2 linked regions of the Azospirillum sp. TSH100 genome follow. The main gene of each other region encodes a partner of the protein of the gene in region 2 in a complex. Links are inferred from orthologs where the notes say so. Each region holds a gene or a part of one and is shown on either strand. Other genes may lie near its edges.

Evidence for each region.
Region 1: the proteins of E6C72_RS26390 (region 2) and dnaN are in contact, whole or in part, in a solved structure (PDB 1OK7), measured with the Escherichia coli proteins. The link is inferred for Azospirillum sp. TSH100 from one-to-one orthologs.

Annotation. Positions count from the first base shown.
Region 1 is NZ_CP039634.1:1,046,191-1,051,383, forward strand. Bases 1-2,926 are described here. They hold dnaN (DNA polymerase III subunit beta), read right to left. Parts: upstream 2,066-2,926; coding sequence 935-2,065; downstream 1-934. Other genes in these bases: recF (DNA replication/repair protein RecF), read right to left, coding at 1-870; E6C72_RS05055 (hypothetical protein), read right to left, coding at 2,225-2,926. Outside these bases: more of E6C72_RS05055, read right to left, coding at 2,927-3,979; E6C72_RS05060 (SDR family oxidoreductase), read right to left, coding at 4,129-5,022; E6C72_RS05065 (hypothetical protein), read left to right, coding at 5,125-5,193. UniProt on the Escherichia coli protein: Confers DNA tethering and processivity to DNA polymerases and other proteins. Acts as a clamp, forming a ring around DNA (a reaction catalyzed by the clamp-loading complex) which diffuses in an ATP-independent manner freely and bidirectionally along dsDNA.
Region 2 is NZ_CP039638.1:214,645-222,053, reverse strand. What follows is about bases 1-2,875. They hold E6C72_RS26390 (DNA polymerase IV), read left to right. Parts: upstream 1-781; coding sequence 782-1,969; downstream 1,970-2,875. Other genes in these bases: E6C72_RS26380 (Lrp/AsnC family transcriptional regulator), read right to left, coding at 2,506-2,875; E6C72_RS26385 (HD domain-containing protein), read left to right, coding at 2,014-2,493; E6C72_RS26395 (response regulator transcription factor), read left to right, coding at 1-680. In the rest of the region: more of E6C72_RS26380, read right to left, coding at 2,876-2,985; ald (alanine dehydrogenase), read left to right, coding at 3,192-4,316; E6C72_RS26370 (hypothetical protein), read right to left, coding at 4,620-4,877; E6C72_RS26365 (branched-chain amino acid ABC transporter permease LivH), read left to right, coding at 5,068-5,973; high-affinity branched-chain amino acid ABC transporter permease LivM, read left to right, coding at 5,979-7,409. UniProt on the Escherichia coli protein: Poorly processive, error-prone DNA polymerase involved in translesion repair and untargeted mutagenesis. Copies undamaged DNA at stalled replication forks, which arise in vivo from mismatched or misaligned primer ends.

The DNA of each region.
Region 1 (5,193 bases), on a different replicon or contig from region 2:
GCTCTTGTGCGGTCCCGCCAACGCACCGCCGCCGTCGGCATCGGCACGGCGACCGGAGCGCAGACTATCGCGCAGCGCATCCTCCGCCGCCAGGGCCGGGCCCTCGTCAAGCCATTGCTCCACTGTGCCGGCGACGGCGAGGTCGGCGCCGGGGAAGGGACCGACCGAGCGGGCGCAGGCGGCGCGCAACCGCTGCACCACCTCGCGCCTTGCGGCGGCGACGGCGATGCCGGTGGTCGCCATCTGGTCCTCCAGCGCGCCGAGCCAGCCCTCGTCGAAACGGCCGTCGCGCAGCAGCCGGGCGCGTTCACGCAACGCATGCTCATAGCGCGACAGCCGGCCGGCATGGGCGGGGTCGAAGCCGAAGACCAGCCGGTCGAGGAAGCGCCGCCGTCCGCTCGACCCTTCGAGAAACAGGCGGTCCATCTGCGGGGTCAGCCAGACCATGGCGACATGGTCGGCCAGCGCCGTCTGGCCCTTGGCCGGGTGGCCGTCGATGCGGACCAGCCGGCGGTCGCGGTCCGAGGCGCGGTTGCCGTCATGCGGTTCGCGGCCGGTGCCGATCTCCACCGGACCCAGCGGGGTGTCGAGCGTCGCCGCCACCGCCCAGCCCGCGCCGGGGGGCGAGCCCAGCCGTTCCACCTCGGCCAGCCGGGCGCCGCGGATGCCGCGGCCGGGGGCGAGGAAGCTGACGGCCTCCAGCAGATTGGTCTTGCCGGCGCCGTTCGGGCCGATCAGCGCGACGGGACGGCGGTCGGGCTCCAGCCGAGCGGAGTCGTAGCCGCGGAAACGCGTCAGCGTCATCCGCCTGACCGCAAGGGCCGGAGCCAAAGCCTGAGTTGCGGCGGGCACCGGGCTGCCGCCGCTCATCGAAACTGCCGTGTGCTGCAACTGGTCCGTTCCGCCTGGGGCGGGGAGGATCCCCGCAGCCCCATCACACGCGCATCGGCATCAGGACATAGAGCGCGGTGGAGTCGGCGACGTCGCGGATGATGGTCGGCGACGCGGCGTCGGCCAGCGTGAACTGGGCGCCCTCGCCCTCGATCTGCTGCGTGATGTCCAGCAGATAGCGAGAGTTGAAGCCGATTTCCAGGGGGGATTCCTGGTAATTGACCTCCAACTCCTCGGTGGCGCTGCCCGATTCCGGGCTGGTGGCCGACAGGGTCAGGGCACCGCGGACCAGCGACAGCTTCACCGCCCGGCTCTTCTCGGTGGAGATGGTGGCGACGCGGTCGACGGCAGCGGCGAACAGCTTGGCGTCGACTTCCATCACCTTGTCGTTGCCGACCGGGATCACCCGCTCATAGTCCGGGAAGGTGCCGTCGATCAGCTTGGAGGTGACGACGACGCTGTCGAAGCCGAAGCGGATCTTGTTGTCGGACAGCGACAGCTCGATGCGGTCGGCGGCCTCATCGACCAGCTTGCGGATTTCGGTGACGGTCTTTCGTGGAATGATGACGCCGGGGATACCCTCGGCCCCGTCCGGCAGCGGCATCTCGACCCGCGCCAGCCGGTGGCCGTCGGTGGCGACGGCGCGCAGCACCGGCGTTTCCAGGCTGCCCATCTTGCTCTTGGCGGCGTGCAGGTAGATGCCGTTCAGGTAATAGCGCGTCTCCTCGGTGGAGATGGCGAAGCGGGTGCGGTCGATCAGACCGCGCAGGTCGGCGGCGGCGACCGAGAAATTGTGCTTCAGCTCGCCGCTGGACAGCTGTGGGAAGTCCTCCACCGGCAGGCAGGACAGCTTGAACTGCGAGCGGCCGGCGCGCAGCGTCAGGATGGTGCCGTCGCCGCCGATGTCCAGCTCCACCTGGCTGCCGTCGGGCAGCTTGCGGACGATGTCGAACAGGGTGTGGGCCGGGGCGGTGGTCCCGCCGGGGCGGCCGACCGTCGCGGGGACGGTCTCGACGATCTCCAAATCCATGTCGGTGGCGGCCAGCGACAGTTCGCCGTCGCCCGCGCGCAGCAGGACATTCGACAGGATCGGAATGGTGTTCCGCCGCTCGACCACACTCTGCACGTGACCCAGGGAACGGAGAAGGGCGGCGCGTTCGATGGTGATGTTCATGCTGGCGTCGTCTCGGCGGGAGGAGTGACTGGAAAGCGGAACCACCGGGGTTGCAGGCCGTTGTCCGGCCGTCCCGCCCCGAGCGGGCGCGCATCATACCACATCGACGGGTGCGTCGAACCAAATTGTTGCGGCCAAGGCCTTCGGCAGAAGGGGGATTCACGCCTCCGCCCGCCGCCGTCCCTCATGCAGCCGCAGAATGTCGACGAAGTCGGCGCTCTGCCAGTTGCGCGACCGGCTCAGCTCGCGGCGGACGCTTGCGACGAAGGCATCGATCACCGTCCATTCGTCGGCCGTGATCTCCCCGTCCCCGTCCAGATAGCTGTGAACGACCCGGTGCAGACCCTGGCTGACCGGACTGATCCAGCCGTCCACCGTCTCGTCCATCGCCGCCATCAGCCGGCGGATGCGCAGCATGTGCGCCATGCGGTGGGCCGGCCTTTCCTGCGGTTCGGCCTTCATCGCCTGGATGAAGGCGAGGCGCCCGGTCTCCACCGCATAGAGGCGCAGCGACTTCAGCTCCGGGTTGGCGTAGCCGGCGTTGCCAAGATAGCGGCCCCAGCGCCACACCAGCTCCAGCAGCCAGACGATGTCCTCATGGTCGGGAACCGGAGCGTGACGGGCGTTCATCGCCGCCTGCAGCCGGGCGGCCAGCGCCGGCATCACCGTGCCGGTCAACTCGCGGCTGACCGCCGCCAGCTCCGCCCGCAAGGCCGGGCCGGTGGAGCGGCTGGCCAGGAAGCCGGTGCCGGCCAGCGCGGTCAGCGCCCGGTCGAAGCGCTCCACCGCCTCGTGCAGCAGGGCGCGGGTGGGGACAGGGGCGGACAGCACGCCACCGTCCCCAATCTCCCCATTTGAGATGTCCATGTCGCCGAACATGCCGTCCACCACCTCGCGGATGGCGGTGCAGGCTGCCTGGAAATGGCACAGCAGGGCGCGTAGCAGCGGGTGCGACTCGCGCACCGCCGGTCCGCCCGAACCGACATGCTCGCGGACATGACGCAGGAACACGTCGTAGCGGCGCTTGACGTTCAGCCCGTAGAGCGGGGCGAACCAGGCCAGCAGCTGCGACTGGTCGCGGAAAGGCAGACCGAGATCGCGCACCCGGCGGACGAAGCCGACCATCAGCGCCGACTGGCAATCCACTTCCGCCGAGCGCGGGTCACCGGCGCCCTGCATCTCCCCTATCCGCATTTCATCGATGTCGCGGCGCATGCGCTCGGTCAGCGGCACCAGCACCTCGTTGTGCTCCAGCAGGGCGCGGACGAAGCCCAGCAGATCGCCGTCGATCGGCGCCTTGCGGCCGAGATACTGGGTGCGCAGCCTCGCGTCGTGCAGTGCCTCGTCATTGGCCAGCGCCAGGAACCGGTCGGTCAGCTTCCGGTCGGCGGCCATGGCGTAGAGGAAGTCCAGCGCCTCCTTGCGCATCAGCTCCCGCATCACCATCGCGTCAGGGCTGGCCAGAACGGCGTCCAGCATCGCTTCGCGCGACAACTCGTCCAGGCGGCTCTGCACCTCCGCCGCCAGTCCCGGGAAGGCGTAGCGGGTCAGCGCCGCCCAGATGCCACCCATGTCCACCCGCTGGACCAGCGCCGGCACCGACTCGGCCGAACGGTAGAGGATGGGGTCGTCGACCAGGAAGGGCTCGAACAGGCTGGTGAAGAGCCGTCGCGCCTTCATCGGCCTCAAGCGGTTGAAATGATCGACCAGCGCATCGCGCAGATGCCGCGCCCGCTCGCCGTTCGGACTGGGGGTCCCTTCGACCGCGTCCAGCACCGACCGGATGGCGTGCATGGGAATGCGTGCGACGACCTCGTCCATCTGGCGGCGGAAGGCGGCGGCATCCACACCGTCGCCGCCCGGCGATGGGCTTGCGGCTGGAGCGGAGAGGGTGGCCGTCGGCGTGCTGTTCATGCGCACAACACCTCACGGGATGGTCGTCGCCTGGACGCTTATGATCCCGGGAGATTATTAAATATCTTTTGCTAATTCCACGCGAGTCTTCGGCTTTTATTGTGATTATCGGAATATGTCATGGAATTGCTTTGTTACCTTAGCTTTACCTATTGCCCTGATCTTGGCTGGAGCCCCGCAGCCAGTTGGGCCTCCAGCCCGGCGCGATAGTCCGGGTAGGTCAGGGAAACGCCGAGCTGGCGCTTGATGCGGTCGTTCTTCACCCGTCGGCAATCGGCATAGAAGCTGGCGGCCATCGGCGACATTTCCGCCTGATCGAACGGCACCAGCGGCGGCGGCTCCACCCCCAGCAAGCGGCAGGCATACTCCACCACCTCGTGCGACGGGCTGGGCAGATCGTCGGCGACGTTGTAGATGGCGCCCAGCGTCGGCCGCGCCATCGACGCGCGCAGCGTGTTGGCGATGTCGTCGACATGAATGCGGCAGAAGACCTGACCCGGCTTGTCGACCCGCTTGGCGATGCCGTCGCGCACGGAATCGATGGCGCTGCGGCCGGGCCCATAGATTCCGGCGAGCCGGAACAGATGCATCGGCACGCCATACTGGCGGTACAGGTTCAGCCAGCCGCGTTCCGCCTCCACCCTACGCTTCTGCCGCTCGCCGGTCGGCTTCAGCCAGGACGCCTCGCTGACCCACTCGCCGCCGGTGTCACCATAGACGCCGGTCGTCGACAGATAGCCGGCCCAGTCCAGCGTGCGCAGGTCGGCCAGATCGCGGGCATGCTGGTCCAGCACCGGGTCGCCCTTGCCGTCGGGCGGGATGCTGACCAGCAGATGGGTGGTGCCGGCCAGCGCCGCGGCAGCGTCGGCCAGCGGCCGGCCGCGGTCGAACAGGAAGGCTTCGATGCCCTGGGCCTCCAGCTCCGCCTTCTTCTCCTCGCTGCGGCAGGTGGCGGCGACGCGCCATCCCTCGGCGCGCAGCCTGTCGGCGAAGACGCGGGCGCTGTAGCCGAGGCCGAAGACGAACAGGCGGGGATCGGTCATCACGGGCGGTTCCGGTTGGGGCGGGGGCGGCGAACTGTGCAACAGCGGGAACGGGCCTGCGGGCTTGCGCCCCGCCCGGCGATGGCGGAGTGTAAAGGCACCATGACCCGACGCAATCCCTACCTTTCCGCCGCTTCCCTTTCCGCCGCGCTGGCGATGGGGCTTTTCGCA
Region 2 (7,409 bases):
CTGAACAGACGGCGGCTGAAGAGATGGCGGCCGGTCAGACCACCATCGTCATCGGCGATGACCATCCGCTGGTGCAGGCCGCCTTGCGCGATGCGCTGGGCAAGGCGATGCCGGAAGTGCGGGTGATCGAATGCCCGGACCTCGATTCGGTGATGACCGCGGTGGGCCGGCGGCCGGACGATATCGACCTCGTGCTGCTCGACCTCAACATGCCCGGTACCCACGGTTTCGCCGGGCTGTTCCTGATGCTGGCCCACCACCCGACGGTGCCGGTCGCCATCTTGTCGGCCTTGCAGGATCCCGACACCATCCGCCGGGCGCTGGCCTATGGCGCCTCGGGCTATATCCCGAAATCGCTGTCGATGCCGGCGATGGCCGACGCCATCCGCGCCATCCTGTCCGGCGAGACCTGGGCGCCGCCGCTCTCCGCCGCGTCATCGGAAGCCGACGAGGCAGAATCCGCCCGCCGCTTCGCCTCGCTGTCGCCGCAGCAGCTGCGCATCTTGACGATGATCGTCGACGGCAAGCTGAACAAGCAGATCGCCGGCGAACTGAACGTGTCGGAGCAGACGGTGAAGGTCCATGTCTCCAGCATCCTGCGCAAATTGAACGTGGTCAGCCGCACCCAGGCCGCCGTCGTCGCCGGCCGTCTGGCGGTGGGCGGGGATGTGCTGCGGTGATGTCAGCCGGCGCTGCTCCGACTCGCTGAACTCACTGCGTGTTCTTCCTTTGTACGCACATGCTGGCGGTTCGCGCGCCCCTTTGCTAAGCTGGCGCCACCATGAACGCGCCCCCGCACAGCGTCTGCCGCGACTGCGCCGCCGCCCCGCCAAGCGCAGGATCGGGGGAGGTGACGCGCTGCCCGAAATGCGGCAGCCGGCGGCTGTTCCGCCATGCCGAGCTGCACAGCCTGCCCATCGGCCACATCGACTGCGACAGCTTCTATGCCACCGTGGAAAAGCGCGACCGGCCGGAGCTGGCCAGCCGGCCGGTGATCGTCGGCGGCGACGACCATCGCGGGGTGGTCGCCGCCTGCTGCTATGTCGCACGGATGTCGGGCGTGCGCTCCGCCATGACGATCCGCGAGGCGCTCGACCGCTGCCCCGACGCCACCATCATCCGCCCCAACATCGCCAAGTATAAGGAGGTCGGCCATCAGGCCCGCGCGATCATGGAGGCCTTCACCCCCCTGGTCGAACCGATCAGCATCGACGAGGCCTATCTCGACCTGACCGGTGTCGAGGACCGCCTCAGCATCAGCCCGGCCCAGGCGCTGGTGGAGATCGTCCGCCGTTTCGAGCGCGAGCTGCGCATCACCGCCTCCATCGGCCTCAGCTACAACAAGCTGCTGGCGAAGATCGCGTCGGACCTCGACAAGCCGCGCGGCTTCTCGGCGCTCGGCCGGGCGGAGGCGGCGGCCTTCCTGGCGCCCAAGCGGGTGACCATCCTGTGGGGCGTCGGCCCGGCGCTGGAGCGCAAGCTGTTCGCCGATGGCATCACCCGCGTCGGCGATCTCCAGGACAAGGAGGAGCATTGGCTGGTGAAGCGCTACGGCGCCATGGGCCGGGTGCTCTACAGCTACGCCCGCGGCGAGGATTCCCGCCGGGTCCATCCCGAGTCGCCGAGCAAGAGCATCTCGTCGGAGGAGACCTTCGACTGGGACGTCACCACCCTGCCCGCCCTGGCGCAGGAGCTGCGCCCGCTGGCCGGCAAGGTCGCCCGCCGGCTGGAACGCGAAGGGCTGCTGGGCCGCAGCGTGGTGCTGAAGCTGAAGACCAAGGACTTCCAGCAGCTGACCCGCTCACGCCGGGTCGAGCCGACCCGCTCGGCCGAGGCGATCCTCGCCGCCGGCATCGCCCTGCTGGAACGCGAGGTCGATGGCCGCGCCTTCCGCCTGATCGGCATCGGCTGCACCGACCTGACCCATCCGGAAACAGCGCCGGACCCGGAACTGGACCTGTTCGGGTGAGGGGGGCGTTCGGGGAAGCAAAGACAAGAAAAGGAGAAAGCACGATGCAGAACGCGGTCTGGTTCCGCGAGACGCTGGAATTCGCCAGGACCCTCCACCACGGTCAGGTCGACAAGGCCGGCGCCCCCTATTGGAAGCATCTGGAACGGGTCGCCCACCGTCTGATCGAGCGGTTCCCCGACGCCACGAAGGCCCAAATCCAGGCCGCCCTGCTCCATGACGCGATCGAGGATGCCGGCGTCAGCGCGGACGATCTGCGGGGCGCCGGCATCGAGGAGGAGGCCATCGCCGCTATCCAACTGGTCAGCCGGAACCTCGATCCCGACGGAACCTACCTGGACTGGATCGGACGGATCGCCGCCAGCGGCAACGTCACGGCGATCCGGGTCAAGCTGGCCGACAATCTGGACAACAGCGATCCCGCCCGTGTCGCCGTCCTCCCCGCAGGGCCGCGGATGGTTGCCGAGAAATACGCACCGGCCAGGGCGATCTTGGAACGGGCGATCCTCGAACAGGCGCCGTAAACAGCCCCGTTTTCAGTCCGCCTGCTCCTCCAGCATCGGCAGGCTGCCCGGGCGCACGACGCTGCGGATGGCGAAGCTCGACTGGATACGGACAACGCCGGGCAGGCGCGACAGCGAGTCCTTGTAGATGCGGTCGTAATCGGCCGGATCCTGCGCCACCACCCGCAGCAGATAGTCGGAACTGCCGGACAGCAGGTAGCATTCCCGCACCTCCGGACAGCGGCGGACGGCGGCGTCGAAGCGGCGCAGATACTCCTCGGTCTGCCGTTCCAGCGTGATCTGGACGATGACCGTCACCGACCGTTCCTCGTCCGCCGTCTCGATGATGGCGGTATAGCCGCGGATGACGCCGGAATGCTCCAGCATGTGCAGGCGGCGCAGGCAGGCCGATGGCGACAGCCCAACCTCCGCCGCCAGCTTGGCGTTGCTCATCCGGCCGTCCTTGCGGAGCAGGCGCAGGATCTTGTGGTCCAGGGCGTCCAGGGCGTGCATGCAACTTTATTCGAAGACGTGGCGGATCGTGCGAAAGCTCCACCACACTATGGGGGATTCATGCAAGGCTTTGCAGAGATTCACCCGCTCCACCGGCCTTATAGTGGCGCATCCGAGACAATCCGCCAGACCGATGGTTTCCGGGGATACCAGATCGGCGTCGACGGGGGTTCGCATCGGGGAGATCTCTCATGGTCACTTCTCGCATGGTCACGCACATCGGCGTTCCCAAGGAAATCAAGAACCACGAGTACCGCGTCGGGCTGACGCCGGCATCGGTCCGCGAACTGACGGCGGACGGCCATTCCCTGCTGGTGCAGAGCGGCGCCGGCGCCGAGATCGGCTTTTCCGACGAGGCCTACCGCGCGGCGGGGGCCGAGATCGCCGGCTCCGCCGAGGAGGTCTTCGCGAAGGCCGAGCTTATCGTGAAGGTCAAGGAGCCGCAGTCGGCGGAATGTCGCAGGCTGCGGCCGGATCAGGTTCTGTTCACCTATCTGCACCTCGCCCCCGATCCCGAACAGGCCCGGCTGCTGATGGAGAGCGGCTGCACCGCCATCGCCTACGAGACGGTCACCGACCGCGCCGGCCGCCTGCCGCTGCTGGCGCCGATGTCGGAGATCGCCGGCCGCATGGCGATCCAGGTCGGCGCCGTCGCCTTGCAGAAGAGCAACGGCGGCTCCGGCATCCTGCTCGGCGGCGTGCCCGGCGTGCTGCCCGGCAAGGTGCTGGTCATCGGCGGCGGCGTGGTCGGCACCAACGCCGCCCGCATGGCGATGGGGCTGGGCGCCGACGTCACCATCGCCGACCGCTCGATGCCGCGGCTGGCCCAGCTCGACGATCTGTTCGGGCCGCGGCTGAAGACCGTCTACGCCTCGGCCGACGCGCTCGACCGGCTGGTCGCCGATGCTGATCTGGTGGTCGGCGCCGTGCTGGTGCCGGGGGCCGCAGCACCAAAGCTGGTGCGCCGCGACCAGCTGGCAGGCATGCGCCGCGGATCGGTGCTGGTGGACGTCGCCATCGACCAGGGCGGCTGTTTCGAGACCAGCCACGCCACCACCCATTCCGACCCGACCTATGTGGTGGACGGGGTGGTGCATTATTGCGTCGCCAACATGCCGGGCGCCGTCGCCCGCACCAGCACCGAGGCGCTGAACCATGCCACCCTGCCCTTCGTCCAGGCGCTGGCCGGCAAGGGCTGGAAAAGGGCGCTGGCCGAGGATCCACACCTGCTGGCCGGGCTGAACGTCCAGGCCGGGCGGCTGACCTATCCGGCGGTCGCCGAGGCTCTTGGGCAGCCCTTCACCGACCCCCGCGGACTGGTCGCGGGATGATGTGAACAGCTGTTGACAAAGAACTGAACGAAATTTCTGCTCTGCCGATATGGACGAAATTTCGTTCGGTTTTTTGTGACGGATGCGCGACGAATGTTGTTTTTTTCCACCGCTGGAAAGAGAGTGTTGCGCACACGGATCAAGTTGCATTACCTGTCTGTCACAAGAAAAAGGGTAACATCCGCAACCGGTGCTTAAGTGCCGGGGCCAAAGACCAAGAACAGTTTTGAACAGGGTAAGGCGCGGCACCTCTTGCCGACTGGTCCGGACCGGGCGGTCATTCCGCCCGAACTGACCCGAGATTCACAACAGGATGTCCGGCAGCGATGCCGGTGGGGACGCCACGGTCTCAAAGCCGTGCCGCGCAAGGGAGAGCTGTTGGCTATGGTCGAACGACGGAATGCCGCCCGGGCGCAGGACCGCGCGCCCGCGACCTTGTTGCGTATCCGGATGATGGATACGCCGTTCCGCCGCCTGATCCGCCATGCGCAGACCCGCCCCACCGACGTCGCCAGCGGCCTTCTGTAACGATTTCGCCCGAAGCCCCGCCGGATTCAGCATCCGGCGGGGCTTCGGCAGTAACCGGGTGCGGCGGCGGGATTCCAAGCGTCCCCTGCCTCGGTCCTGGATGTTCTCCCCCGTTCATCCGGATCGGAACTCCGCTGCCGCACACGGCTTAATTCAGGTTTTCGGCAAAGGTCTCGTGAGCCTGCCTATTCGGTGATCTGGGAGAGTGGGAGAAGCCTGCCTGATGGACTATTTTCTTCAGCAATTGATCAACGGGCTGTCGCTTGGTGCGATTTACGGCCTGATCGCGATTGGCTACACGATGGTGTACGGCATCATCGGCATGATCAACTTCGCCCATGGCGAGATTTACATGATCGGGTCCTTCGTGGCGCTGATCACCTTCCTTGCCATCGGCGCGCTGGGCATCACCTGGGTGCCCTTGGCGCTGCTGATCATGCTGCTCGCCTCCATGCTGTTCACCAGCGTCTATGGCTGGACGGTGGAGCGCATCGCCTACCGGCCGCTGCGCTCCTCGCCGCGGCTGGCGCCGCTGATCTCCGCCATCGGCATGTCGATCTTCCTGCAGAACTACATCCAGATCCTCCAGGGCGCCCGCTCCAAGCCGCTGCAGCCCATCCTGCCCGGCAACCTCACCCTGATGGACGGCGCCGTCTCCGTCAGCTACGTCCGCCTCGCCACCATCATCATCACCCTGGTCCTGATGGTCGGCTTCACCATGCTGATCAACCGCACCTCGCTGGGCCGCGCCCAGCGGGCGTGCGAGCAGGACAAGAAGATGGCCGGGCTGCTCGGCGTCAACGTCGACCGCGTCATCTCGCTGACCTTCGTCATGGGCGCCGCGCTGGCCGCCGTCGCCGGCATGATGGTGCTGCTGATCTATGGCGTCATCGACTTCTACATCGGCTTCCTGGCCGGCGTGAAAAGCTTCACCGCCGCCGTGCTCGGCGGCGTCGGCTCGCTGCCCGGCGCCATGCTCGGCGGCGTCGTCATCGGCCTGATCGAGGCCTTCTGGTCGGGCTATGTCGGCTCCGAATGGAAGGACGTCGCCACCTTCTCCATCCTCGTCCTCGTCCTGATCTTCCGGCCCACCGGCCTGCTCGGCCGGCCCGAGATCGAGAAGGTGTAAGCGCCATGACCACCCCTTCCCACGCGCCGTCGCACCCCCATTACCACATCAACGGCAAGCGCCCCGGCGTCGACTGGGCCGCCACCGTCAAGGACGCCGGCCTCGCCGCCTTCGTGGCATTGCTGCTGACCGTGCCGCTGGTGGGCCTGCGCACGGTGGACCGCCCCACCGGCCTCGGCATCGAGGCCCGGCCGGAGGAGGTCATCGCCTCGCTGCTGCTGGTCTTCCTCGGCCGGCTCGGGCTCGGGCTGATCCGCCAGGGCATGGCGCTGCCGGTGCTGATCCTGGCGCTGGTCTGCGCCGGCGTCGGGCTGGTGCTGCCGATGCCGACCCAGGTGCTGCGCCTGGTGCTGGTGCTGGGCGGCGGCGTCATCGCGCTGCGCGCCGCCATGACGGTGGCCACCGGCCGCTCCAAGCTGTCCCAGGCCGACCGCGACAAGCGCATGGACCGCGTCGCCGCCAAGGTGCAGCACGCCAGCCGCTACATCGGCCCGGTCGCCGTCGCCTTCGCCGCGGTGCTGCCGCTGACCCCGCTGGCCGACCGCATGATCCTGGACATCGGCATCCTGCTGCTGACCTACATCATGCTGGGCTGGGGCCTGAACATCGTGGTGGGCCTCGCCGGCCTGCTCGATCTCGGCTATGTCGCCTTCTACGCCGTCGGCGCCTACAGCTACGCGCTGCTCGCCCATTACTTCGGGCTCAGCTTCTGGCTCTGCCTGCCGCTGGCGGGCCTGCTGGCCGCCTGCTCGGGCGTGCTGCTGGGCTTCCCGGTGCTGCGGCTGCGCGGCGACTATTTCGCCATCGTGACCTTGGGCTTCGGCGAGATCATCCGCATCATCCTGGTCAACTGGTACCAGTTCACCGGCGGCCCCAACGGCATCTCCGGCATCCCGCGCCCGAGCTTCTTCGGCATCGCCGACTTCAGCCGCACGCCGGCCGAGGGCATGGCCGCCTTCCACGAGCTGTTCGGGCTGGAGTTCTCGCCGCTCCACCGCATCATCTTCCTCTACTACCTCATCCTGGCGCTGGCGCTGGTGGTGAACCTGTTCACGCTGCGCGTGCGCAAGCTGCCGCTGGGCCGGGCCTGGGAGGCTCTGCGCGAGGACGACATCGCCTGTGCGTCGCTCGGCATCAACCGCACCAACATGAAGCTGGCGGCCTTCGCCATCGCGGCGATGTTCGGCGGCTTCGCCGGGTCCTTCTTCGCGACGCGCCAGGGCTTCATCAGCCCGGAGAGCTTCACCTTCATCGAGTCGGCGATCATCCTGGCCATCGTGGTGCTGGGCGGCATGGGCAGCCAGATCGGCGTGGTGGTGGCCACGCTGCTGGTGATCGGCCTGCCGGAAGCGTTCCGCGAGCTGGCCGACTACCGCATGCTGGCCTTCGGCGCCGGCATGGTGGTGATCATGCTGTGGCGTCCGCGCGGCCTGCTG